Regions from separate parts of the Selenomonas sp. FOBRC9 genome, predicted to be linked through region 1. Evidence: riboswitches for the same ligand, from Rfam matches in the RefSeq annotation. Region 1 holds a riboswitch; each other region holds the start of a gene.

Region 1 (4,170 bases):
TTTAAAACTATAATAAGAAAAAATTATTTATGGAACTTCAGGACGTGATATGGAAAAATGCCGGAAGCCCGAGCAACATTGAACTCCCTGCTAAGGCGTGATAAAAATCATTTATCTACTATAATATAATATATGTAATGAAAACTTTCGAAATGAAGCGAAAAAATTTTTATATGGTGTGAGATCCTATTGTTAAAAAAGGACGCCCGCGGAAGGAAAGACTGCGCGTGCAGAAGAATATATACAAGAGGAGGTGCAAGATGAGGATCGAGAAGCTGTGGAAAAATCTGTGCCAAACCGTGCGTACGGGCGCGCGGCGGTTCCGCACCGCGGTGGCGGCGGATGTCGTGCTGCTCCTATGTCTTGGAGCATTTACCTATCGCGAAATATACGAGGCGGAGGCTTGGTATTTGGAAGAGGCCGGTTCCGCGGCGGCGGCCGCTGCAGTCGGCTGTATTTTTGCCGTCTCGCTGCACCTCTTTTTTGAGAGACGCGGCAAGGAACACCGACGTGTGGAGGCGATCCTTACAGCCGCCGTATGTGCCGCAGTCTTCATTCTTGTGCGGGGGCACAGCTGGACGGTGCCGTACATCCTGCTCCAAACCCTCGGCGCTGCGCTCTCCTTTGCGGCTTTTGGACTTTATTGTCTGGAGGGCGAAGAGGAGGGGCGCTCCGCTCCGCTTGTCATATTTTCTCTGTGCAAGGCTGCCGTTGTCGGCACACTCTTGACCGCATCGCTGAATATCTGCCTCATGGCATTTGATTCGCTGATCGTTTCAGTGCCGCCGAACTTGCTGACGCTGCTGTATTTCTTGATTGCGGAGGTCTCTTATATTTTTGCAGGGGGACAGGTCGCCCTTGCAGGTCTGCCCGTGTACGGGCAAAGAGCGGAGATGCCCGCACTTTTCCGCGTGCTGCTCGCGCGCATCCTTTGGCCTGCCTGTCTCATCCTGCTCGTTATTCTCTATCTCTACGTGGCGAAGATCATCTTCCTGTGGGAGATTCCCGTCGGCATGATGAATTGGTTTGCCTCACTGGCGCTCCTTGCCTTTGCCGTGTTTTTTGTCTGTTTTGCGGGGGATGAACGGCACCCCTTTTTGAAGTCCTTTCTGCACCGCGGGCTGCCGGTCTTTCTGCCGATTCTTGCAGTGCAGGCCGTGGCCGTATGCCAGCGGATCGCGCCGTATGGGCTTACCGCTCCTCGTTACGCATCCATCCTCTGCACGGCGTTCGGTATTTTCCTGCTCATATGTGCGTTCCGGCGCAGTTCTCCGCGCCCGGCGTTCCTTGTCCTGGCGGTCATGATCGCCGTGTCCGCGCTGACGCCGCTGAGCATCCTCGACATCCCGCTGCGTACGCAGGAGGCACGCCTTTGGAGCGTTCTTGAGGAAAACGATATGATAAGGGACGGCACTGTCGTGGGGAACCCTGCTCTTTCGCCGGAGGCGCAGGAAAAATTGCTGAGCGCCTCGGAGTACCTGACGGAGCGAGGTCAGACGGCGTTCCTCGAGACGCCGGGCATGAACGATACGCTCGCGGAATTGCGCCGCAGCTATGAGGGAGAAGACACTGTCGATTGGTTCCTTTTCACCCCGCCCGATCCTGCCTTCGTTCCGGTGGCCGGATGGCAGGAAGCCTATGTGTTTTCGGATACGCCTGTCAGGGACGGCGTGCTCGTTGTGGAAAAGGGGGCGGGCGCAGAGGAGCACTGCGATGTTTCGGCGTACGTCGCGGAGGCGTTGGCGTATGCGCGCGAACATCGTGCGGGAAACGGTGTAAACAGATTCACACGTGAGATGCAGATCGATTTGGATGACCGGAGCCGCCTTTGCCTGAGCGAACTGCGGATCATGGCGCGCGGCGCAGGAGAAGAGGGGGCGGCGGTGAATATGCAGGGCGTGCTTTTGAAGAGGTAGAACGTCTTCCGGAATGCCTGTGCTTCTGTGTGATGCAGATGCGGTCATTCCCGATCAGCAGGGAGGATGCCCCGGTCGTTGTGGAGTCCGCGGTTTTCGTGGTTGACAATAGGATTAGTATTCGTTATACTTCAATAAGTATTTATTCATTTTTAACTTCATAAGCAGGTTCGGTGCTCCTTGTGAAAAGGAGGTAACAGGGAAATCGGTGTGAAACCGATGCGGTCCCGCCGCCGTAATGCCGAGGATGCCCCACCATGTCACTGCGCGAGCGGGAAGACGGGGCGGACGATGACGCAGAGCCGGAAGACCTACCGAATCTCGTACGCCGGGAGCGGTGCCCTTTGTGTGCGGATGCACGACAGGGTGGCGCTGCCACTGCATTCTGCGATGGACAGAACGGCAGTGTTTTTTTAGTGCGTACGATGGAGGAAAGCAATGCATAGGGAAGAGGGCGCGGGGGGCGCTCAGGGGAACTTTGGAGGAGGAAAATATCATCATGACGAAACGACAGCTGGCACTTGCCGTCGCCATCGCGGCGATCGGTACGAATGCGGTGTGGATGAGCGGTGTATCTGCTGCAGAGAAGCAGGATATCCACGGGGGGGGGACGGATGCCGTCGATACCTATGAACTCGATCCTGTCGATGTCGAAGGGGAGCGGGTGCAGGAAACCTCGAACACGACACTGCCCGGCGGATTCCTAGAGAGCAAACCGTCGGTCGGCTTGCTCGGTAATCAGGATGTGATGGATGCGCCGTTTACGGTCTCGAGCATGAGCCAAAAGGCGATTCAAACCTTTAGTTCGCCTTCGGACGGCGTCAATGGAACGCTTACGCTCAATCCGTCGGTGCGCGTGATGACCAGTCATCTCTATCAGGACATTGCCGTCCGCGGGTTCCGACTCAGCGGACATGCGTTGTACGTCAACGGCATTCCGGGGCTGCTCGCACAGTACAATATTCCTTACTACTGGGTGGACAGCGTGAGCGTCATCTCGGGCCCGAATATCGGTGTCAGCGGTACGATCGTCAATGAAGCGGTCGGCGGCACAGTCAATTTCACCTCGAAGAAAGCGGAGCGTGAGGCGCTGGAGGCACGTCTTTCCTATCTCGGTGGGAAATCCGTGGAAGAGGCGGTCGATGTGGGCAATCGGTTCGGTCGCGACAAGCGCTGGGGCGTGCGTGTCACGGCGACCAATGTCGCCGGCGAGACGGCGGTCAAGCATGAAAGACTCTTGCGTCAGAATATCTTCGTCAATCTCGACCAGCATACGACGCATTCACATACGAATCTGCTGCTCGGCTATAACCATACGAAGCACAATGCGGGACCGATGCGCATCGGGTTTGAGTTCGGCAGCGGCAAAGTGACGCATCTGATTCCCGCGCCGAAGCTCTCGCGCAGCTATAAGCCTGAGTGGTCGTACAACGAATACGATAATTTTATTCTCGCGCTCAACCATGATCAGAAGCTGAGCGAGCATCTCACGGCGTTCCTGAACGCAGGCTATCATTTGGAGAATTGGTATGGCTATGTCGACGGCTCGCCGACAGTGATTAACAATAACGGCGATTTCAATATCGCCATGGAGAATTATCCGCTGTACTTCACGCGCACCTACGTGGGCGTCGGTCTGCGCGGAGACTTTAAGACGGGCAGCGTGCGGCACGATTATCTCGTCGGCGTCGACCGCAACTGGCGGCGCAGCGGCGGCGCGGGGAATGTGTTCTGGCGCGGGACGGGTAACATCTACCGTGACAATACATGGGATCAGCCCGATCTGCTCCATGGGACGATCCCGCATAACAATAAGCTGACGATGACCGGGTGGCATGTGGTCGACACGATGAAGGCGTTCGACGAGAAGCTGCAGCTGACGATAGGATTCCATGGACACAGCGTCAAGGTCAGCAACGCGGGCAAGAGCACGGTGAAATCGGATGCGATTTCGCCGACCGTCGCGGTCAGCTGGAAGTTCACGCCGGACGTGATGGCATACGCGGCACACTCGGAGAGCTTTAACGCCGGATCGACCGTCGGAACCTCGTATAAGAATAAGGGGGAAACGCTTGATCCCGCGAAGACGAAGCAGAATGAGATCGGCGTGAAGGTGAAGAGCGGGAATTTCCTCCATACGCTCAGCCTGTTTCAAATTCGTCAGGCAAACTCCATTGATGTACAGAAATCCGACGGCGTTTATCTTGAAAACAATGGAGAGCGCGAGAACAAGGGCGCGGAGTGGGCGTTCACG
Region 2 (4,170 bases), on a different contig from region 1:
ATCTCTATGATGGGAAGTTCGCGGACGATCTGTCGGAGACAATCGTCCGCGCGGCGGCGGCGGGCGTGACGCGCATCGTCAGCATGGGGGACTCCATGGAAGCGTCCGCGCAGGTCGTGGCGGATGCCGAGACACATCCCGCACTCTACGCCGCTGTCGGCATTCACCCCGAGAACGCCGCTCCGCTGACGGATGAGATGCGCGACCGTCTCCTCGCGTGGGCGCGGCATCCGAAGGTCGTCGCCATCGGCGAGATTGGTCTCGATTACTATTGGGAAAAGGATGCCGACCGTCGCCTTACCCAGCGCGAACTCTTCGCCGCGCAGCTGCATCTCGCGCGTGAGGCACAGCTCCCCGTCTGCATCCATGACCGAGAGGCACACGGCGATACGCTGCGCATTTTACAGGAGGAAGGGCAGGGACTGACGGGCGTCCTGCACTGTTACTCCGGCAGTCTCGAGATGGCGCGGGAACTCTGGAAGATGGGCTTTTACATCGGCATTGACGGCCCGCTCACCTATAAGAACGCGGCAAAGCTGCCCGACATCGTGCGCGAAGCACCGCGCGACCGCCTCCTCATCGAGACGGACAGCCCTTACCTCGCACCCGTTCCACTGCGCGGCAAGCGCAACGAGCCCGCCTACGTCGTTCATGTGGCGGCAAAGATCGCAGAAGTGCGCGGCGAGAGTATCGAGGAGGTCGCGCGTTACACGACGGAAAACGCCCTGCGGCTTTATCCGAAACTGAACAACTAAATATTGTTTTGTCTGATTTATAAGTCCTGCGTCGCTGCAAAAACGGTGGTGCGGGGCTTTTGTATTGGGAAGAAAATCCTAGGTTGTGGAGAGCAAGAACAGAAAAACGCTATCAATTCGTATCCACGTCCCATTCTTCATGAAAAATTCAGCTTAAAGTGGGAAAATGCTTTCAAACAAAGGGGGCATTCTATGCGTTTGAAATCAGTAGGGAATTTCATTCAAACTAAGAAAAACACGATGCTCTGTGCCATGCTCGGCGGCATGATGCTGCTCTCGAGTGGATTCACGATGAACGGCTTTCCGAAGAACATGCACCGCGTCAGCGTGCATGTTGACGGGCAGACCCTCACCGATATGACGGTACAGACGAAACCCAAGGATATTTTTGCCAAACTCGGCGTAAAACTCGGTGAGAAGGACACCTACGAGGTGTTTCGAAGCGAGGACCGGCGCCGCACCGAAATCGAAGTGCGCCGTGCGGTGCCTGTGACAATTTCGTTTTGGGGTGATACGCAGGAGGTCATGACGAGCAGCCGCACGGTCGGCGACGTCATGGCGGAGTACGGCTATAATATGAACGAGATCGACGCGGCACCGGGTGTGGATGCCCCTGTCACGGAACATCTTGCGATTATGCTGACGGAAAAGCCGGAGGCAGCCGAAGCCCGCCGCGCACGTGAACGCGAGGCAGAGCGTGTCAGCCGCGGCATCCCGCGCTACCGTGCGGCATATACCATGCATGCCTCGGCATACCTGCCGAGCGACGGCGGCGGCAGCGGCATCACGGCCAGCGGCATCCCGGCGCGGCGCGGTGTCGTCGCGGTCGATCCGAACGTGATCCCGCTCGGATCGCGCCTCTACATCCCGGGCTACGGCGAGGCGATCGCCGCGGATACGGGCGGCGCCATCGTCGGACAAAAAATTGATCTCTGCATGGAGAGCTACGACGAAGCAATCCAATTTGGACGGCGCAACGTCGAGGTCTACGTACTCGAATAATAAAATTTTCGCGCGACACAAAAATCGCGCGATTTTTTATTGACAAGAGCGTTCATCAGTGCTACTATACTATCGTACGATAAAAACTTCATATGGATTGGATCAGGTGTAGGGAGATGCGTCGCATATATGCGGACATCAACCGAACTTAATAGGGAATCCGGTATAAGCCGGAGCGGTCACGCCACTGTAACAGCGAGTGAACCTGCAAGGTAGATGGGACACATCTACAGTCACTGGGGATAACATCCTTGGGAAGGCGCAGGCGAGCGATGAACTGAAGCCAGGAGAACTGCCTGATTGACAATCACCGTTTGACCTACGAGTGATGGGGATGGGGATTACGAATCGTTCGCTTCAAAACGAAAATCCGGCGCAGCCAAGAGATCGGATTAGATGAGAACTGAGTGACGATATCGGAAGCCCGTCCTGCACAACGTGTGGGGCGGGCTTTTCGCTTGCCATACGGTGCGTGAGCATGTCCCGAGGAGATCGGTGTGCATGGGAAGATGAGCTTCCGTGCATAGCGATTTCCCCGGGATGAAGGGGCGGTATACACCCCTTGGGGAAACATTGCTCATCTTTTCAGTTCTCATTTATCTCCGTTATGGAGGTCACTCCGAGGGTGGAAGCTCGGGGTGTTTTTTTTATAAAAAAACTGCCTCACCGCAGTTTTTTAAGAGAAGTTTGAGTTCATCAGCTTCCCTTATCATACAAAGGAGGACGTACTATGCCGGAAGAAAAAGAGCGCTCAAGCGACGAAGAACTTCAGCAGCTTCTGAAGAAATCGGCTGAGGTCGAGGATTTCCCCGACGTTCCGCTCGATGAATTCACTCCGCCGACCGACGAGGAGTGGAAAGCTGCGTGCGAAGCTCTGCTCAAGGGAGCTCCGTTCGAAAAGGTGATGTTCACGAAAACCTACGAGGGCATCACATTCGAGCCTATGTACACGAAGAAGCACACGGAGGAAATCCTGCCCAAGAGCGTTATGCCGGGGATGGGCGACTTCCTGCGCGGTGTGGATGCGGCGGGCTACATCGGAAAGCCCTGGGGCATTGCCCAGGCGTGCGACGAGACCCTGCCCAAGGAGAACAACGAGCTGCTCCGCCATGAGAATGACAAGGGCTCGACCATCTACCACATCGTCCTCGACAGTGCGTCACGCAAAGGCGTCGACGCGCGCGAGGCGGAACATGTCGGTGACCTCGGCACGAGTGTGACGACAGTCGACGATATGCACACGCTGCTCGAGGGACTCGATCTCGGCAAATTCCCGCTCTATGTCTACGCGGGCGCAGCGGCTCTGCCGATTCTCTCGCTCGTCGCGGCGGCACGCCGTGCGGCAGGGGAGGATATGTCGGGCGTGCGCGGCGTCATCGGCGCCGACCCCATCGGCGAGCTCGCCGCACGCGGCAAGATCGGCGCGTCGCTCAGCGCACAGTATGATGCAATGGCGGCGGCGGCAAAATGGGCGGTGAAGAACGCGCCGCATGTCAAAACCGTATTTGTACGCAGCGATGTTTACAGCAACGGCGGTGCGAACGACGTGCAGGAGATTGCCTCCTCGCTCGCAACGGCGACGGCGTATCTGCGTGCGCTCTGTGAGCGCGGGCTCACGGTTGACGACGCGGCGTCGCAGATCATGTTCGGGTTCTCCATGGGCGCGAACTTCTTCCTCCAGATTGCGAAACTGCGCGCGGTGCGTCCGATTTGGGCGCAGATCGTCAAGGCGTTCGGCGGGAACGCGGAATCGCAGAAGATGCGCATTCACGCGCGCCCCGCGCTCTTCTTCAAGACCGTTTACGACCCGTACGTCAACATGCTCCGCAATACGACGGAGATCTTTTCGGGCGTTGTCGGCGGCATCGATTCCTTCGAGAGCGCACCGTTTGACGAACCGATCCGTAAGGGCGACGAATTCTCCCGGCGCATTGCGCGCAACATCCAGATCATGCTCCAAGAGGAGTTCGGGATGCTCCAGCCGATCGATCCCGCAGGCGGATCGTGGGCGGTCGAGTCGCTGACGCGGCAGATGAAAGAACGCATCTGGGCGGAGTTCCAGACCATCGAGGGCAAAGGCGGGATCGTCGAGGCCTTAAAGAGCGGCTATGTGCAGGAAGAGATCGCGAAGATCCTTGCCGACCGCTTCAAGAAGGCGGATGTGCGCAAGGATCGCATCGTCGGCAACAACATGTATCCGAACATGACGGAGACCCTGCTCGACCGCCGCGAAGAGGATACGGTGGCGCTGAAACAGCAGCGTGCCGCCGATATCGACGCATATCTCGCCGACATTGATGTGAAGCACTGCAAAGACGCGCTGACAGCGCTCAGGAGCGCGCCTACCGTCGAGAACGGCGTCGAGGCGGCATTTGCCGGCGCGACCATCGCGGAACTCATGGCTGCGGTCATC
Region 3 (4,170 bases), on a different contig from region 1:
GAGTATAATATAACATATCTATTAAGTATGAAATAGGGTCTCTACAAAGGAAAGGGGAACCCCCTCATGAGTGACAAGAAGTACCGTTTCGAAACCCTCCAGGTCCGCGTCGGACAGGAGCAGCCCGATCCAGCGACGGACGCGCGCGCCGTCCCCATCTATCAGACGACCTCCTATGTGTTCCGCAATGCGCAGCACGCGGCGGATCGGTTTGCCCTGCGCGACCCCGGCAACATCTACGGGCGCCTCATGAACCCCACGCAGGATATCTTTGAGAAACGCATCGCGGCGCTTGAGGGCGGTGCGGCGGCGCTCGCCTTTGCCTCGGGGGCGGCGGCGGTCACGGCGACGATCCAGGGGCTCGCTCACGCGGGAGACCATATCGTCTCCCAGCAGACCATCTACGGCGGCTCGTTCAACCTCCTGAAGCACACGGTCAAGGAGTGGGGCATCGACGTCACCTTTGTCGATCCGAAAGGCGGCGCGGCGGCGTATGAGGCGGCGATCCGTCCGAATACGAAATGCGTCTACATCGAGACCGTCGGCAATCCGAACGCCGATCTCGTCGACATCGAGGCGATCGCCGAGATCGCGCACAAAAACGGCATCCCCGTCGTCATCGACAACACGTTCGCGACGCCGTACCTCCTGCGCCCCATCGAGCACGGCGCGGATATCGTTGTGCATTCGGCGACAAAGTTCATCGGCGGACACGGCGCGGCGCTCGGCGGCGTCATCGTCGACAGCGGTAAGTTCGACTGGAAGGCATCGGGGCGGTTCCCTCATATCACCGAGCCGAACGCGAGCTATCACGGTCTCAGCTTTGCCGATGCCCTCGGCGCGGTCGCCTTCATCGTCTACATCCGCGCGCTGCTCCTGCGCGACACGGGCGCAACCATCTCGCCGACCCACGCGTTCCACTTCATCCACGGGCTCGAGACGCTCTCCCTGCGCGTGGAGCGGCACACGCAGAACGCGCTGAAACTCGTCGACTTCCTCAGCAAACACCCGAAGGTCACGAAGGTCAACCACCCTGCGCTGCCCTCGCATCCGGATCATGCCCTCTACGAGCGGTACTTCCCGCACGGCGGCATCTCCATCTTTACCTTTGACATCAAGGGGGGACAAGAGGAGGCGTACCGCTTCATCGATAAACTCGAGCTGTTCTCCATCCTCGCGAACGTCGCGGATGTGAAGTCGCTCGTCATCCACCCCGCGACCACGACGCACTCGCAGATGAGCGCGGAGGAGCTCGCGGCATCCGGCATCAACGCCGGCACCGTGCGGCTCTCCGTCGGCATCGAGCACATCGACGACCTCCTCGCCGACGTCAGCGCGGCGCTCGACGCTGTGTGAGGCATTCGGTTCGCCACTGAATTATGTGAAGTAAATATTTAATCCCCCTGCATTTAATGTAGGGGGAATTTTTATACTTATGATAAATTGAGGTTGTGAATGATATTCATGATTTTTTCAATAAAATATTGTCCCATATATTGATTCTATTGTAAAATGATGATATAATGTCGCCTGAAATTCACAAAACTACACAGACGAACAGGTTCCGTAAGGATTCATAGGGAAGTCGGTGCAAATCCGACACGGTCCCGCCGCTGTATCAAGGAGCGCAGCTGCATATGGTCACTGGGCAATCCCCCGGGAAGACGCAGCCGCGCGATGATTTGGAGTCAGAAGACCTGCCTGTTCAGAAGTCACCGTTACCACCTGCGAGCGACAGGGAGGAGATTCATATACGGCTGTATTGCCGTTCCATTCATATGCTTCTGCCTCTTTTGGCAGAGGCTTTTTTTGTACCGCTCGCCGGGGATACGTTCGGAGAGGAGGAAAACGCGGAATATTAACAAGAACACATGTGCATTTTTTCACATAGTATTGATTGTTCGGGAGGAAGAAAAAACGTGAAATTTGAAAAAAGAGATCGGAGACTTGCGGTACTGGTACTTATGGCGCTGATGGGGGTTAGTGCGTGCGGAACGGCGTCGGCGGAGGAGCAGACAGGAACTACGTTCACTAAGGGACAAATTGACGGGAAACCCGCATATAAATTTTCAAGTGATTTTGCAAAATTCAACGTCTGGGATGGCGCAACAAAGAGCTACACATTTACAAAAGACAGCACGATAAATACGAAATCCATCACAGGAAATAGCGCAGATGTCAATGTCAATGCACCCGGCGTGACGCTTACGCTCAATTCAAAGGAGAACCTTGGCATTCAGAGTTATAAGGGGCGCGGCTATAAGGCGGATCCCAATTACTATAACGGACTTCATGACGTCACGATTACGGCGAAGAAAGTCATTGTCAATGTTGACCGTACCTCACATACAAATGCGGACGATTCCTACGGGATCATCTCCGGCTCTTCCGACGCGAAAACTGTGCGCGTGAACGGCGATGTGGACGTTAATATCTCGAGCAATTTTTTGAAAGCGCCGGACGGCTCCGGCGACCGTGATCCCGCTGTGACCTGCGGCATCGGCACACTGAACCATGGTCATGTTTACATTGACGGAAATGCGAAAATTCGCGTCAAGGTGCCGACACAGCAGAGTCTCGGCAGCCATGGCGAGAACTTCCTCTCCCACTACTATGTCAGCGGTATTTCCGCGATGCTCAATTATGATGGAGATACACAGGGCGGCAATATCACGGTGACGGGTGACGTTGACGTCGAATCCGACGGCAGTGGCGTCCGTGCGGGAACGCGTTCCACGGTAACGATTGGCGGCGGCGGCAGAATCAAAATCAATAAGGAGCATAATCTTCCCCATTTTGCGATCAATGCCGAGGAAGCAACTGTCAATATGAATGTAAAGCTCGACAAGGACGGCAACGTCGTCGGCGCAGGCAGCCGCAAGACGGAGATCTACGGCAACATTGGGCTCATTGACAGAGAGGGAACGGCTACTACATTCGGCAATACGCCGACGCGGATCAATGTGGGACTGACGACCGCCGACTCCATATTTACGGGCATTGTGCTGGATAATTACAAAGAGCAAGGGAAAAACGAGCCGGACAAGAAGGCAATTCGTGAAGCGACGGGGCTTAACCTGTATCTGCAAAACGGTGCGAAATGGGTGAACGAAGAGTGGGGCGCGATGATTCCCACGCGTGCGGGGTTCAGCGGCAGTAAGCTGCGCTCGCTCCATGGCGGTGTGGATGCCGACCATGCGGGCAGGATCTTCCAAAAGGATGCACGCTCCATCACGATCAACCACTATGATGGATTTACCAATGTCTGCTATGACCGCACGGCGCCGGATGCCACGACGCTTGTCGGCGGGGATTTTGTCGTTAAAAATGCCGCCGCAGGCAGCGGTGTCACCCTGCGCACCTCCGGCAACGGGCTCGACACATCGAAATATAAAGAAGCGCTCGAATCGCTCGCACATAAATTCTACTACGAAGGATATAAGAGCGGCGAGAAGAACATCACGGGCAAGGCGGAGATTGCCGAAGGCGCGATTACGCCATGGGCGCGGCGCATGTTGTCCTATGACGACGCAACGGGACAGGCGATGCTCGGCGCAGCGGTTCCGGATGAAAACCGCATCACTTACGGACCAAAAGAAACACTCATCATGAGCAGCGCAAAATCCGCGATGGCAGCGTCTGCAATGGCATTCCGTGCGGAAGCCAACGACCTCATGAAGCGCATGGGTGATCTGCGCCTATCGCCGGAGCAGACGGGGACATGGGTACGTTTTTACCGCGGCAAGACTAGCAGCGATAAGGACAATACGAACTTCCATATGAACTATCATACGGTACAGGTCGGTCATGACCGGCAGGTATCTCCGCAGTGGCGCGTCGGTCTTGCGGCAAGCTATATGAAGGGCAGCGCAGGATTTGCAAACGGCAGCGGTAAGAGCAAAGAGGGAAACCTCGGCATCTACGGCACATGGACGGGAAAAAGCGGCGACTATGTTGATCTCATCGCAAAGGTCGGCAGACTCGGCACGGAATACAGCGTTTATAATACGAGCGGAGACATCGTGCGCGGCGACTGCCATACATGGGCGGAAACGCTCTCTGCGGAGTATGGAAAACGCATCAAGTACAAGGGCGGCGGCTTTATCGAGCCGCAGGCCGAGCTGATCTACACCCATCTGAACGGTGTCGACTATAAGGCAAACCTCAACG
Region 4 (4,170 bases), on a different contig from region 1:
AAATGCCCGTACTCGTCGAGCGCCCGCTCGAGCTCCGCAATATCGTCGCACGCCCCCGCAAGGCTCATCGGCGGCGAGAGGTGACTGATGAGACACGCCGCGCCGCGCCGTTTCGCCTGAATGCCCTCGCCGACAATCGTCATCCAGTAGGGATAGATGTCGGGCAGGTCGCCGATGGAGATGTCGGGGTAGCACGAGGGCGAGAGTCCCGCGTTCTTGCCCGGGAGCCATTCAAGCGAGCCGTGCGTCCCGACGTGTACAACGGCGTCCACACGGCGTACCGTGCGCAGCCAGTGATAGAACGCAAGATAGTGATGCGTCGGCGCGGCGTCGGGCGAGTGGAGGAGTTTCCCCGGATCTTCGCCGAATCCGCGCGGCGGCTGTATCGTGATGAGGATATTTCCCTTTTCGATGCCGGGCAGGATAAAGGCATCGTCCGCGACGAGCACATCGCCCGGCGGTTCGCCCCAGTCGACGCACATGCGCTCCCGAACGCGTGCGGAGAGCGTTTCAAAGTAATCGCGGTAATCCGCCGACGGGAGACGCCCGCAGGCATTTTGAATCTGCGCGTCGGTCAGATAGCGGCGGTCGTTCGTCGCCTGCGCCGTGATCTCGTCCATGAGCGCCTGCGCCGTCTCGGGGATGTTCTCGACACGATAGCCCGCCTCCTTCATCGCGCGTAGGAGACGCACGACGCTCTCGGGCGAGTCCAGTCCCGCCGCGCTGCCGATGCTCGCGTTCGTCGGCGGGTAGTTGTGGAAAATGACCGCTATCTTCTTCTCGGCATTCTCTTTGCGCCGCAATACGGCATAGCGATGCGCCCGCCGCGCGAGGAGCTCCATGCGCTCGGGGAGCGCGACATAGACGGACAGCCCGTCCTCCATGCGCTGTTTCGCCGCGATCGGCACGGCGTGGATAGCGCCGTCGAACTCCGGCAGGCTCACGCTGATGGAGACCTCCATCGCGTTCATCCCGATGAGGGAGTCCTCCCACTCCACGCGCTCGGCGAGTATCGTATACGCCTGCAGCCACGGCACACCGAGCCGTACGAGTTCTTCGATCGGCGTCCCCGCCGCGTGCAGGGAAAATTTCAAACAGCTCACGACCACGTCGACCGCCGGCTCCCCGTCACGGTAAAAGTAACGGTGCAGCGTCTCCGCAAACGGCGGCGAACCGAGCTCTGCGTTCGCAAGCGTATTCGTAAATACAGGGATGACGTTCAGCCCCGCCGCTTCAAAAGCGCGCACGAGCGCCGTGTGATAGGTGAAATCGCCCATGATCCACTCGGAGCGGTAGAATACGATGCCCGCCGTCGGACGTGCGGGGTCGACATGCGCCGCGCAGTACGCCGCGATGTCCGCACAGTCCCCGTCATAATCGGGATGCCATACGCCGTGCCATGGCTGTTCCTGCGGCGCGGGCACATCTCCCTCATAGCCGCCGAACCGAGCCGCGAGATAGAGCATCGCGCCGCGCACATTCTCCTCTCCGTCGAACCGGAAATAGCGGCGCAGTTCCATGAGATCGTCGTCCGTCATCCCATGCGAAATACGCTCCGCTCCGCTGTTTTCGACAAGGAACGCATGGCATTTTTGCGCGCGCAGGAGATAGGCGGAGGCATGCCGGAGGAAGGGGCGGTCAAGCCCCGTTCCCATCCATAGGAAGAGCACGGCGTCCGCCGCCGCCGAGACACGCATATGCGCGGGCGACCAGTCGTCCTCCCCCTGCACATAGTACGCCGCACAGGAGATGCCCTCCGGCAGCGCAAGCCGCCCCGCCATATAATAATCTCGCGATACATTCGTATAAAAGGCGATATGCATAACGCCGATAACTCCTTGTTATAATGCTCCGAACAATAAAAAAATCCACCCTTTGGTGGATTCTACGCGCCGACCTGCGGCACGAATGCGGTCAATGCTCTGCCGGCGCTGCAAATCCCCTCCCCATCGCTCGTGGGTCAAACGGTGACTGTCGGTAGGGCAGTTCTCCCGGCTCAGGTTCACAGCGCCTTTGCACCTTCCCAAAGCAACAGCTTCAGTGGTTCAATCGAAAGTCGCGCATTTTCTCCTTTCGGCAAAAACATCGCGCTTTTCTGCAAATTTGCTCCCCAATACGGTGGCGTGACCGCGCCGGAAATGCCCCGGCTTCTCTATTAAATCCTTGCGGATACCCAACCCGTACAGTACGGGCGGCATGTCTCGGAAAAGCACGCCGCCCTCTGCATATTCTATATTATTCGCGCTTATTATAACATTGATTTCATTCTTGTCAAGTGCTGCGCTCACGAATAGATTTCCATCGATCGTGCAGCCAAAACCATTCCTCCGGGTATTTCCGCACCCATGCCTCGATACGATCGTTGATGTACTGCGTCGTTTGGCGGATATCCGCTTCCTTATCCTCGGTCTTGGGCGCGCGGATCGCGGGCTCGACGAGGAGCACATGCCGACCGTTCGGTTCCCGATGCATGAACACGGGGAAGATCGGAACGCTCCGGAACCGTCCGATGGACGCTGCGCCCGTGAACGCGTTCGTCTCCTGTCCGAAAAAATTGATGATGATGCCGTCACGCAGGCTCGGATCCTGATCGCTGATGAGCCCGATGATCCAGCCCTCCGCAAGCATACGGAACATCTCACGCACACTGCTGCTGTAGGTAATGTGCATCCCGACGAGTGTGCGGTACTCATTGATGAAGCGATCCATACCCGCCGAGGACTGCTTCTTCGCAACGCCGACGAGCGGATAGCCGGCGCAGGCGAACGCACCGCCCATGAGCTCCCAGTTCCCGCTGTGTGAGGTTGCAAAGATCGCGCCCTTGCCCTCCGCCATGACGGCGTTCAGCTCGTCCACCGCGCCGACGATCGTCACATAGTCCGACATGTGCTCCTTCATCACCGGGAAACGCAGCACTTCCATGAGCATCGTGCCAAATCGCAGGCTGCTCGCACGCGCGATGCGATCCGCCTCCGCCGCGTCCGTATGCAGGCAGCGCATGATCTGTTCGCGCGCGAGCCGCTTGCGTTTTGCAGGGACGAAGATCCATGCGATTTTTGCGAGCGCCTCGCCGAGCAGCATCGCCGCGGTATGGGGCAGCAGACAGATGAGACGGCTGAGGAGTTTTACCGCATAGTAGGAAAGCATCTCAGGCGTCCCCGGAGAGCTTCTTTTCGAGCGCCTTCAGCTTTTTCGCCATTTCCGGCAAACGGCGGATCGCCGCCTGTACGCGCAGCCACTCCGCGTGGGACTGCACGGGGAAGCCCGCACCGAACGTTCCCTCCGGCATGTCGCCGATGATGCCCGAGCGCGCGGCATAGACCGAATTCGCGCCGATGTTGATGTGTCCGACCGTGCCGACCTGCCCGCCGAACGTGACGTTGTGCCCAACCTTCGTCGAGCCGGAGATGCCTGTCTGCGCGACGATAAGGCAGTTCGCCCCGATATTGCAGTTGTGCCCGATGTGGACGAGGTTGTCGATCTTCGTCCCCTTGCCGATGACAGTTGCGCCGAGTGTCGCACGGTCGATGCCGACATGGGCACCGATCTCAACGTCGTCCTCGATGACGACGCCGCCGACCTGCGGCACCTTTGTATGTACGCCCCGCTCCGTCGTAAAGCCGAAGCCATCCGCGCCGATGACCGCACAGCTGTGAATCGTGCAGCGCGCCCCGACGCGGCAGTGCTCGCGCACAACGGCGTTCGGGTAGAGCGTCGTCCCGTCGCCGATCTCGCTGTACTGCCCGACGTAGGTATGCGGATAGAGCGTCACGCCTGCGCCGATCACAGCGTTGTCGTCCACATAGGCAAAGGGCAGGACGGTCGCGCCCGCGCCGATGCGGACGCCTGCGCCGATGTAGGCCTCGTCGCTCACACCGACCGGGTGGTCGATCGCAGGGGTAAAGATCGCGAGCAGCTTTGCAAACGCAGCCTTGGGATCGTCCACATAGATCACCGCACACGAAAAGCCCTCCGTGCCGCCGGGCAGAAGGAGGGCACCCACGCGCCCTTCGCAGGCGCGTGCCTCATCAATATGCGGGGGCACGGCAAAGGCGAGATCGTTCACGCCCGCCTCATCGAGAGCGGCAAGGCTTTTTATGATGCGTCCGGTGTCGCCGCCCGCTCTGCCGCCAACCAGTACAGCAATCTCACTGACTGTCTTTTCCATGC

The links. Region 1 has a riboswitch for cobalamin ahead of HMPREF1147_RS08720 (TonB-dependent siderophore receptor). Riboswitches for the same ligand answer to the same signal wherever they lie in the genome.
Region 2: another riboswitch for cobalamin. It lies ahead of HMPREF1147_RS08265 (methylmalonyl-CoA mutase family protein); the one in region 1 lies ahead of HMPREF1147_RS08720 (TonB-dependent siderophore receptor).
Region 3: another riboswitch for cobalamin. It lies ahead of HMPREF1147_RS03830 (autotransporter outer membrane beta-barrel domain-containing protein); the one in region 1 lies ahead of HMPREF1147_RS08720 (TonB-dependent siderophore receptor).
Region 4: another riboswitch for cobalamin. It lies ahead of cobN (cobaltochelatase subunit CobN); the one in region 1 lies ahead of HMPREF1147_RS08720 (TonB-dependent siderophore receptor).

What each region holds. Positions count from the first base shown of each region.
Region 1 is NZ_ALJR01000034.1:24,595-28,764, forward strand. Features, by position in the region: gene HMPREF1147_RS08710 (DUF4153 domain-containing protein) at 261-1,916, shown strand; cobalamin riboswitch at 2,071-2,250, shown strand; gene HMPREF1147_RS08720 (TonB-dependent siderophore receptor) at 2,416-4,170, shown strand, end outside.
Region 2 is NZ_ALJR01000032.1:5,864-10,033, forward strand. Features, by position in the region: gene HMPREF1147_RS08255 (TatD family hydrolase) at 1-755, shown strand, start outside; gene HMPREF1147_RS08260 (G5 and 3D domain-containing protein) at 948-1,757, shown strand; cobalamin riboswitch at 1,845-2,072, shown strand; gene HMPREF1147_RS08265 (methylmalonyl-CoA mutase family protein) at 2,488-4,170, shown strand, end outside.
Region 3 is NZ_ALJR01000015.1:225-4,394, reverse strand. Features, by position in the region: gene HMPREF1147_RS03835 (O-acetylhomoserine aminocarboxypropyltransferase/cysteine synthase family protein) at 67-1,356, shown strand; cobalamin riboswitch at 1,543-1,720, shown strand; partial or broken gene HMPREF1147_RS03830 (autotransporter outer membrane beta-barrel domain-containing protein) at 1,920-4,170, shown strand, end outside.
Region 4 is NZ_ALJR01000003.1:123,899-128,068, forward strand. Features, by position in the region: gene cobN (cobaltochelatase subunit CobN) at 1-1,823, opposite strand, end outside; cobalamin riboswitch at 1,964-2,192, opposite strand; gene HMPREF1147_RS01095 (lysophospholipid acyltransferase family protein) at 2,272-3,147, opposite strand; gene lpxD (UDP-3-O-(3-hydroxymyristoyl)glucosamine N-acyltransferase) at 3,149-4,168, opposite strand.